One region of the Pseudoalteromonas sp. CO342X genome, then DNA from elsewhere that is predicted to be linked to it. Evidence: riboswitches for the same ligand, from Rfam matches in the RefSeq annotation. Region 1 holds a riboswitch; the other holds the start of a gene.

Region 1 (4,435 bases):
TGATTCAGTGCATTCAACAAACCAGAATTCGTAGACGTCTTTATAATTCATGATGGCACTCCTAGGGAAAAACAAACTTGATGGTCAGCAGACCCTAACCGTTATAAACAAAGTGCCATCCATTATTCAATAATGCAACTTTTTTATTAGTTCCTAAAAAACAATAAATTCACTTACGCAACCTCTAGTAATTTAGCATGAATTGATTGCACAACCTGATCTGACTCCTGCTGCTCAACTAAAAAGCACAGATTGTGCTTGCTCGCACCATGGCATATTAGTCGAATATTAAACTCTGACAACACATCCATCAGGTTAAGTTGGCACTTCTTCAACTGGATCTCAGAACCTATCATGGCCACCAAAGTAAGATTATTTTCAACGGTCACATGACAAAACTCGCCAAGTTCATCCAAACAAGCTTGTTCTAACTCTGGTCGAGAAGCATTCGGCGCATTATCTAGCGTAAGCGCGACACTAATTTCCGAAGTCGTTACCAAGTCAACCGATATATTGTAATTACTTAAAATGGTGAAGATACGAGCCAAAAAGCCGCTTGCAAGAAGCATTTCAGGGCTCTTTAGCGTCAATAGTATTTGGTTTTTACGTTGTGTCACTGCGCGAATGCCTGCTTGCGCCGTTTTCTCTTTTTCAATCCAAGTGCCACCCGCTTGCGGATCACGACTTGAACCAACAAATACTGAAATACCTTTACGACTCGCTGGCAATATAGTTGCGGGATGTAACACCTTGGCACCAAATGTCGCCATTTCTGCCGCTTCATCAAAACTCAAACGAGGAATAGGTCTAGCCTTTACACACAAACGCGGATCAGTACTAAAAATACCAACAACATCGGTCCAAATATGCACACTTGACGCGTCAATTGCCTCAGCTAACAATGCAGCACTATAATCAGAACCGCCACGACCAAGCGTGGTCGTCTGGCCGTATTGGTCACTACCAATAAACCCTTGCGTCACCTGCACTGTGTCGCCAAGTAGCGCGACTAAATTGGTTTGCGCGGCTTCACGCGTAGCTGCAACATTTGGATTCGCTTTGCCAAATTGATTATCTGTTTTAAGCACTTTACGCACATCAAAGCGCGACGCCTGAACCTGATTATTCCGTAATATTTGGGTAAACAAATAAGAAGAAAAGCGCTCACCAAAGCTCAACATTTCATCGCATTGCTGTCTGCTAAGTGCAGGTAAACTCGCAAGGCTTTCAAATTCACTGAAGGTTTGCTTGTAACCCTCTGCAAGATCAGCATCCAAAGACACTTGATCGATAATCGCTTGCTGTATGTTTTCAACCGCTGCAACAACTGCTTTGCGCCCGGCTTCATCTTCCTTTTGTTGGGTTAGCGTCACCAGGTGATTGGTTACGCCAGCACATGCACTCACAACGACCACTCGAACATTTGGGTTGTCACGAACAATGTGGGCACAACGAGACATAGCTTCAAAGTCAGCGACACTGGTACCGCCAAATTTGGCTACAACATACTGCGAATTCATTTTCTCTCCTCTCGACTGTTGGCACAGTCAAATTTTATAAGGAGAACTCGGCATGGGATTTCTAGAAAGACGAACGCTTGAAATGACCTTTGCCAGAAGCTCTCCACCAATACGGTGACAGTTCCGAGGATTCAGCCTCGTAAACCGAAGAATCGTTGCGACGAGCAACTTTTCTCCTCGGCGAATACTTCCCTCACTAGTGGTCATTGGTCTCGTCACCTCACACTAACTACCTAAGCATCGCGCCTCTTCTGTTTATTTTGCCTTTGTTAATCTGAATAAAAGCAAAATAAAAGCCCGCAATCAATGCGGGCGATGTAAGAAAATTATCTTTTAGCCGTCTAGGTGTCAAGTTATTTATGAAAAACTTATCCCAAAGCGGTAAAAAATTAAATCCATTGGTCTTAAATAAGCTGACCCGCGAAATACGCACCACTATATCCAATGGTATATGCGATAAGCAGGTAGATACTCATTTTAAGATAGCTTGAGAAAGTTAAGGCTTTAACCTTACTCATTGCAATGATCCCCGCTGCAGAACCAATGATAAGCATAGAGCCACCAACGCCAGTCGCATAAGTAAAGGTTAGCCATTGCGCTGGAGTCATCGTAATGTCTGCTTTTAATAGCGCAGCCGTCAACGGCACGTTATCTACCGCCGCACTCATTAAACCGACCAAGTAATTTGCGTATTCCGGCGCAAGATGCAGATATAAATCGGTAAACTTAGACAGTACACCGACCTCTTTCAACGCACCAACTAATAACAGCACACCCACAAAGAACAATAAGGTGTCGTATTCAATTTCACGGATATAGTCGATGATTTTCTTATTAACGTCTTTCTTGCGCATCAAGAATTGCGCCATTAAGAACATCAAAGACAAGCCAAATAAGAAAGTTAGCATCGGCGGTACGTGGTATTGCACGCTTAAGAATAACGTAGCAAAAATGGTTGATAAGAAGATGAGTGCAATGGTGATATCGGTCTTTTCAATTCTGCGTAATTCAGCCTTTTCAAAGGTGATCTTATCATTCATGCCGATTGATAGCATCGCAGCTAAGATAAATACGCTAAAAATAGAAGGGGCAATTAGTAAAAGCAGATCAGGGATAGTCACTTTATCGGCTAGAAATATCATCAAGGTGGTTACATCACCGGTGATCAATGATACCCCACCAGAGTTAACGCTGAAGATGATTAACGTCGCATATCTAATTAACTTTTTCGGGTCTAATTTCAAAGACATGACTACAGCTAATGAAATAAGCGTCGCGGTGATGTTATCCGATATTGACGAAAATACGAATGCAAAAGCACCGACCAAAAACATTAGCTTGCGTTCGCTAATATGGGTTGGCATGATCCGGTGAACAATATTTTGGATAAACCCTTTTGAGTTCAAGTAGGCCACAAACGTCATGGCAGCCATTAAGAACAGCCAAAGTGTCGCGATTTCCAAAATGTTATGGTCTAGCTCAATTTGTACAATTTCTGGGCTTTGACCATGAATTGGAGAGATAAAGGCGATAATCCAACATAAAGTACCAAAAAAAAGCGTTGTTTTGGCCTTGTTTACGTGAATAATATCTTCTATAACGATGAGTATAAAAGCGATGGCGATCAGGGTTAGAATAATGGGCGTGACCATAATGCGTAAACAACCTGTAATTAAATGTAACAAGGGGTGGGTTCGTTTTCGCGGCGGATTCTAGCACCATCACAGTCCCCATGCTACGTACGATAAACATTTTGTGACAAATTGATGAAGTAGCGATGTAACTTAGCTACTACACACTGGAAAGTTATGATCCCAGCAAAAAAATTATTAAATACGATAAATGAACACTGGAGCGTACTCGAGCTACTTTTTAAACGATTTAAGCTCGCAGATTTCAGTCTAAAAGATGTACAAAACATCCTAAAACAGAAAAACCCTAGCTGGTCGAGTGAACGAATTTATAAAGAAACCAATCGATTACTCCAACAAGAAATTATTATCCCTTTAGCTAAATCTTCACAGTTAGAAATCAACCGTGCAATCGCTGACTTCGCCAGCTTTCTTTTACAAGAAGAGAGTCTTGGTTTAGCGGAAGAGATCACGGTGCTGGTAAAAGACTTAGAAAGATTAGGTAATCGCATCGCACAAGCTGGTGAAGAGGCTGACTACTCTGAGCTACGCCGTTTTAGCCGCATTATGGACGAACGCGTTCGTAAAATTGTTAAGCTGTTCGAGCATAACGAAAGCGCTATCATGAACTTGGTTGAACAAGCAAAGTCTGACACCTCAACGCTGTCTCTTGGCATGAGATATAAAGCGGTATTGGAAGCGTTTGACGAATATATCGAACCTATGCTGGAAATGGTCGATATTCATGGCCCTTTCCAACGCTGCTTTGATCAAATAGAGCTTCAGGTCAGTGAACAAATTGACGAGATTGAACAATTAGGCCGTGGTGCTGCAGACAAACGTATGCTGGAGCAGCTCAGAACACGCATTTTAGATATGCACCTCATTGGTAGAGAAAGTCTAAGCCGCAGCACCGACCTACTTATGCCGTTACGAGAAGAGCTACGCCGCAATACACTCATTACACGCCAAGCCTCTAAAGTCCTTGGACAAATTAGAAAGCGCGGCGTTGACCGTTTACTCTCACCAGTTCAACCAGAATTTGTGTCAGACATTCAACGTTTTAACCTTGGGCAAAAGCGTCACATGGTCGCTTATATGGCAAGTCTCGTTGAGTTTGAGCATGAAGAATATCAGCTGCCCGATCACGACGATGTGCCAGCTTATCAGAGTCCTAACATTCCAGATTACAACTCGGTAAAAACGAGATTTCAACAAACCGGTAAAAAGCGCCAGGCACTATTGGGCTTTTTAAACGATAGCTACCCAGATCTTGAAGCAGAC
Region 2 (4,435 bases), on a different contig from region 1:
AAAGCTTAACGATTTGCTGATCAACTAAGGGCTTAACATGCGCACTTAGCTTATCTAAATCGTAGCAAAAGAATGGCGTATCTTGTTGCTGGCTCAATGCCTCAGCTGTAGTTCGCTGTGACGTGCTCAACCAAGTCATTAGCGTAGAACCTCTTCCAGCGCCAGTGATGCATCACTTTGTTCATCACGGTATTTTACGATAAGTGCGCATGACATACTTAATCCTTGCGCGCGTGCCCATTCACTTGAGGCTGGACGAGAGCCTGGGATCACTATCGCGTTTTCAGGGATGGCTTCACCTTTGTCAAGCAATCGTTCGTTCACGCAGTCATAGACAGGAATACTTGCTGAAAGGCGCACACCCGGTGCTAATACGGCACCGCGTTTAACAACAACCCCTTCAACCAATACACAGCCTGCACCAATAAAGGCATCGTCCTCAACTACAACAGGACTTGCTCCAACCGGTTCTAATACACCTCCCACTTGCACTGCTGCGCTAAGGTGCACATTTTTACCAATTTGCGCGCAAGAACCAACCAACGCATGACTATCTACCATAGTACCTGAATCAATATAGGCACCAATGTTGACATAAGCCGGTGGCATAATGATTGTGCCGGCTGCGACGTAAGCACCACGTCTTACACTGCTTCCGCCAGGAACCATACGAACGCCATCTTGGGCAGCAAATCCGCGTGGTGCTAAGTTATCTTTATCAACAAATCCACCTGGGAATTCCGTATTTACGCCATTTCTAAATGCTTCAAGGATCCCTTGTTTTACTTCTACGTTAGCATGCCAATGGCCTTGCTCATCCTGTGTTGCAGCACGTACTGTGCCATTTTCTAAATCGTTTAGTAGGGTTAACCAGCTCATGTTTACTGCCTTAGTTCCAAGATAAAATCGTTTTGTTCGCGCGAGTGATCGCATCGGTATGGGTGAGTTCCAAATGTGTCAGTGGCGGGCGCAAGTTTGGACTTGTGAGCTTCCCTTGCAAGTGCATTAACACTTTGACTGGTATGGGATTTGCCACTGCAAATAAGCTATTTGCAGCTTCTGACCAAATGGTAAATAAATTAGGAGAGGTGCCGCTTAACGAGCGCCTTACAAATTCTGCGGTTTGCTGTGGCCATGCGTTTGCCGCAACAGACACCAGACCCGTTGCACCTGCTTGTGCAAAGTAGGGCATTAAGCCATCGTCGCCGCTATAGATGGCGACATCAGGCGCTGCCTGACGAAATGCTTCAAAGGTGGCAATATCACCACTGGCTTCTTTTAGTGCCCACAGATTAGGGTGGCAAGCTAGCTCGCCGAGTAGTTCAGGGGCGATAGCAACGGCACTGCGACCGGGTACATTGTAGAGCATGCAAGGGTTGTGGCTCTCATTAAGTAGTGTACTAAACCAATGTGCCAGACCAACTTTGCCGGGCTTTGCGTAGATTGGTGAGCCAAGTAAGAGCGCATGAATGGGCTGCGTATTACAAAAGCGCACCCATTGTGTTTGCTGCTCAAGATTACTGCCGCCAACGGCAACCATAAGTGGTACGCTTGGGGCTAGCTGGCAAACAAACTCAACGATTTGTTGCTGTTCTTGTTGGGTAAGCGCAAGGCCTTCGCCGGTACTGCCTAGTAAAAGGATACCGTTACGAGCTTGCTCTTGATCGCGTACAAGCGTGGTTAATGCGCCAAAATCAACCTGATTTTCAGCATCAAAAGGCGTTACTAAAGCCGTCCACAACGGATAGTCAGATAAGTTGAATTGTGATTTCATCTCTACCGAACTTAAATCATGTTCGGAGTTAGGAGAGTGTCCAAACTTCGAACCGTTAAAATTCGAAGAGCAATGGACTTAAAAAGGATAAGGCAGCCAATGGCCTTATTTTTCTAAGACCAGAAGCTCTCCACCAAATATGTTGGTGACAGTCGCTGGGATTCAGCCCAGTCGCCCGAAATGAGTATTAGCAAACAATAACTCAATTTCTCGGCGTATATTCCCCTCACTAAGCTGCAACGGAGTTTGCTCTCCTTCACTTAGTTACCTGAATAACGCACCTCTTCCAGCCCTTAATTTGACGCCGTGGCATCAAACTATCTAAATAGGGTGAACACGCATTGAAACATTTTGGCCGTCTAGGTGTCAAGCATCGGACTGTAAATAATACGATTGTTAACTACACTTAACATTGCAGCTGAGACAATGCTATGAGATGAAAAACAAAAATATGTCGTTAATAAATAAAGTTAAAAATCGTTATATCGGGGCATTACTTGCTATGGCTATATTGCTGTCGATGGCGATGGGGATTATGCAGTATTTACTGTATCAGCAGAGCCAAGACGCGCACGTAATTAATATTGCGGGTATGCAGCGGATGTTGTCCCAGCGCATCGCGCTTTTCAGTGCACAAGAGGATAAAAGAGACAGTGAGAATCTTCGTCAAGCCATTGATAAATTTGAAAGTAATCATGAGTTTTTAACTAAAACAGAGAGGAGGGAGGCTATTTATCTGAATGAGGCGCTTGCAGCGCTTTACTACCAAGAGCCAGTGCAATTGGATTTGCAAAGTAATACTTTTGTCACTTTATCAAGGTCTCAGTTTCAGCAGCCAACTCCTCAATTGGAGGAACAAATCTTTACTGCATCTCAGCATATACTCCCCAATCTTAACGAGGCCGTTTCACTATTTGAGCAGCACGCGCGAAGTAAAACAGAGATGGTGAGGAAAATAGAGCTGTTGATTTGGCTGCTTGGACTGCTGTTATTGTTTATCGAAGCCAAGTTTATATTTCGCCCGATGGCGCGAGAGATTGCTGAAGCACTTGATAAATTAGAGGCAGCAAGAAAGCTTGCCGATGATGCGCTACACTCAAAATCACGATTTTTAGCGCGTGTCAGTCACGAGCTAAGAACGCCATTGCAGGCCATTCAGGGGTATTTAGATGAATATCTGAGTAACAAAGATACCCAGCAATTACAGCATGTGAAAAGCGCAGCAAATCAATTGGATGTATTACTTTATTCGGTTCAAGACTTTAATAACCTTTCCGAGCAAGAAGTGGTCATTGAGCGTCATCAAGTCGCGTTGCGAGAAGTAATAAAATCGGCCTGTATTGCCTTTCAATTAACCGCACATAAGAAATCTCTCGCTTTTAATTTGGCGTTGAGTAATGAGTTAGATGTGACTTGTTATTGTGATGGTAAGCGTGTTGGTTGGTTGATCAGTGAATTGGTCAATAACGCAATTAAATTTACTGAGCGTGGCAGCATTCAAGTATTTGCGGATTTGGTTGTAGATGAAGATACGCCATATTTAGAGTTTGTTGTTGAAGATACTGGGCCTGGGTTCGACTATCAGCAGTTGCGAGAAGCTGTGCATAGCGAGCATTTTCAAGGCACGCAGTTAGGGCTGAAGCGCTGCCGATTACTCATCTCAGCGCTTGGAGGACGATTAGATTTTATTGCGAGGGAGCCAACCGGTACAAGAGCAACCTTGAGAGTCCCGATTGAAATTGACAATCAACAGACGCTGGCTCGCACAATGGAGCAGGTGTCAGCTCGCATTTTACTGGTGGAAGATAATTTACTAAATGCGCGCGTGATTGAAAAAATGCTTCAGCCCATAGCCAAGCAGGTAACGCATGTCGAACATGGTGAAGGTGCCCTTGAAGTATATGAGGTGGGTAAGTTTGATATCGTGCTAATGGATTTAAATATGCCTGTGATGGATGGCTTTGAAGCCACTGAGCGTTTGAGGGTGCTCGATCCGACCGTGCCTATTTTGGTCGTGACCGCAAATACTAATGCTGAGGATTTGGATAAGGTCTACGCACTTGGCGCAACGGCTCATTTGTATAAGCCGTTGCAACCGGATGTGCTGCATAGCAAAGTGGTGCTATTACTGAATGAGTGTGGAGACTTAGTCTCGTCTTAAACGAATATTTCCAACCCCGACTTCTGCATCGATGGAATACTGGCCTTGACCACGATAGTCTGTTGTCGAGCCAACCATACTCTTTTCGGAAGTTTCTACGTTGCCAAAACCTGATATTGCCGTTTTACCAACACCTGAATCTAAAGACACCTTTTTGAAATCGGTGGCGGTAGTCTCAATTTTAATTTTTCCTACGCCTACCTCTAAATCAGCAGAGTTATTAAGATCTTGAATATCAATTTTGCCAACACCAACCTCAACATCTAAGGCCAAATTAACAGGCACCTTAACTTGCCAAGATAGTTCATAATCATCCGAATTGATCTCGAGTGATAATTTATCTCCTGATGTGTTGCTGTTTAGGGTAGCTTCACTCACATCTGGTTTACCAAACCAACTGTCTGACTCTTTAGGTTCAACCAAAATTTCGACCTCTATGGTGCTGCCGTTGTAAGTTTGTAGATCGATTTTACCTACGGCAATATCCACTTCTAACTCGG

Evidence for each region. A riboswitch is a leader RNA that binds a small molecule or an ion and turns the genes downstream of it on or off. The one in region 1 is predicted to bind lysine.
Region 2: linked by a shared signal. The riboswitch ahead of dapA (4-hydroxy-tetrahydrodipicolinate synthase) and the one ahead of lysC (lysine-sensitive aspartokinase 3) in region 1 are both predicted to bind lysine.

What each region holds. Positions count from the first base shown of each region.
Region 1 is NZ_SGPH01000016.1:6,352-10,786, reverse strand. It holds gene EXT47_RS07050 (DUF924 family protein) at 1-51, opposite strand, end outside; gene lysC (lysine-sensitive aspartokinase 3) at 174-1,520, opposite strand; lysine riboswitch at 1,609-1,779, opposite strand; gene nhaD (sodium:proton antiporter NhaD) at 1,925-3,172, opposite strand; gene EXT47_RS07035 (hypothetical protein) at 3,329-4,435, shown strand, end outside.
Region 2 is NZ_SGPH01000006.1:35,027-39,461, forward strand. It holds gene EXT47_RS01030 (PLP-dependent decarboxylase) at 1-139, opposite strand, end outside; gene EXT47_RS01035 (2,3,4,5-tetrahydropyridine-2,6-dicarboxylate N-succinyltransferase) at 139-879, opposite strand; gene dapA (4-hydroxy-tetrahydrodipicolinate synthase) at 890-1,774, opposite strand; lysine riboswitch at 1,890-2,068, opposite strand; gene EXT47_RS01045 (response regulator) at 2,211-3,935, shown strand; gene EXT47_RS01050 (hypothetical protein) at 3,921-4,435, opposite strand, start outside.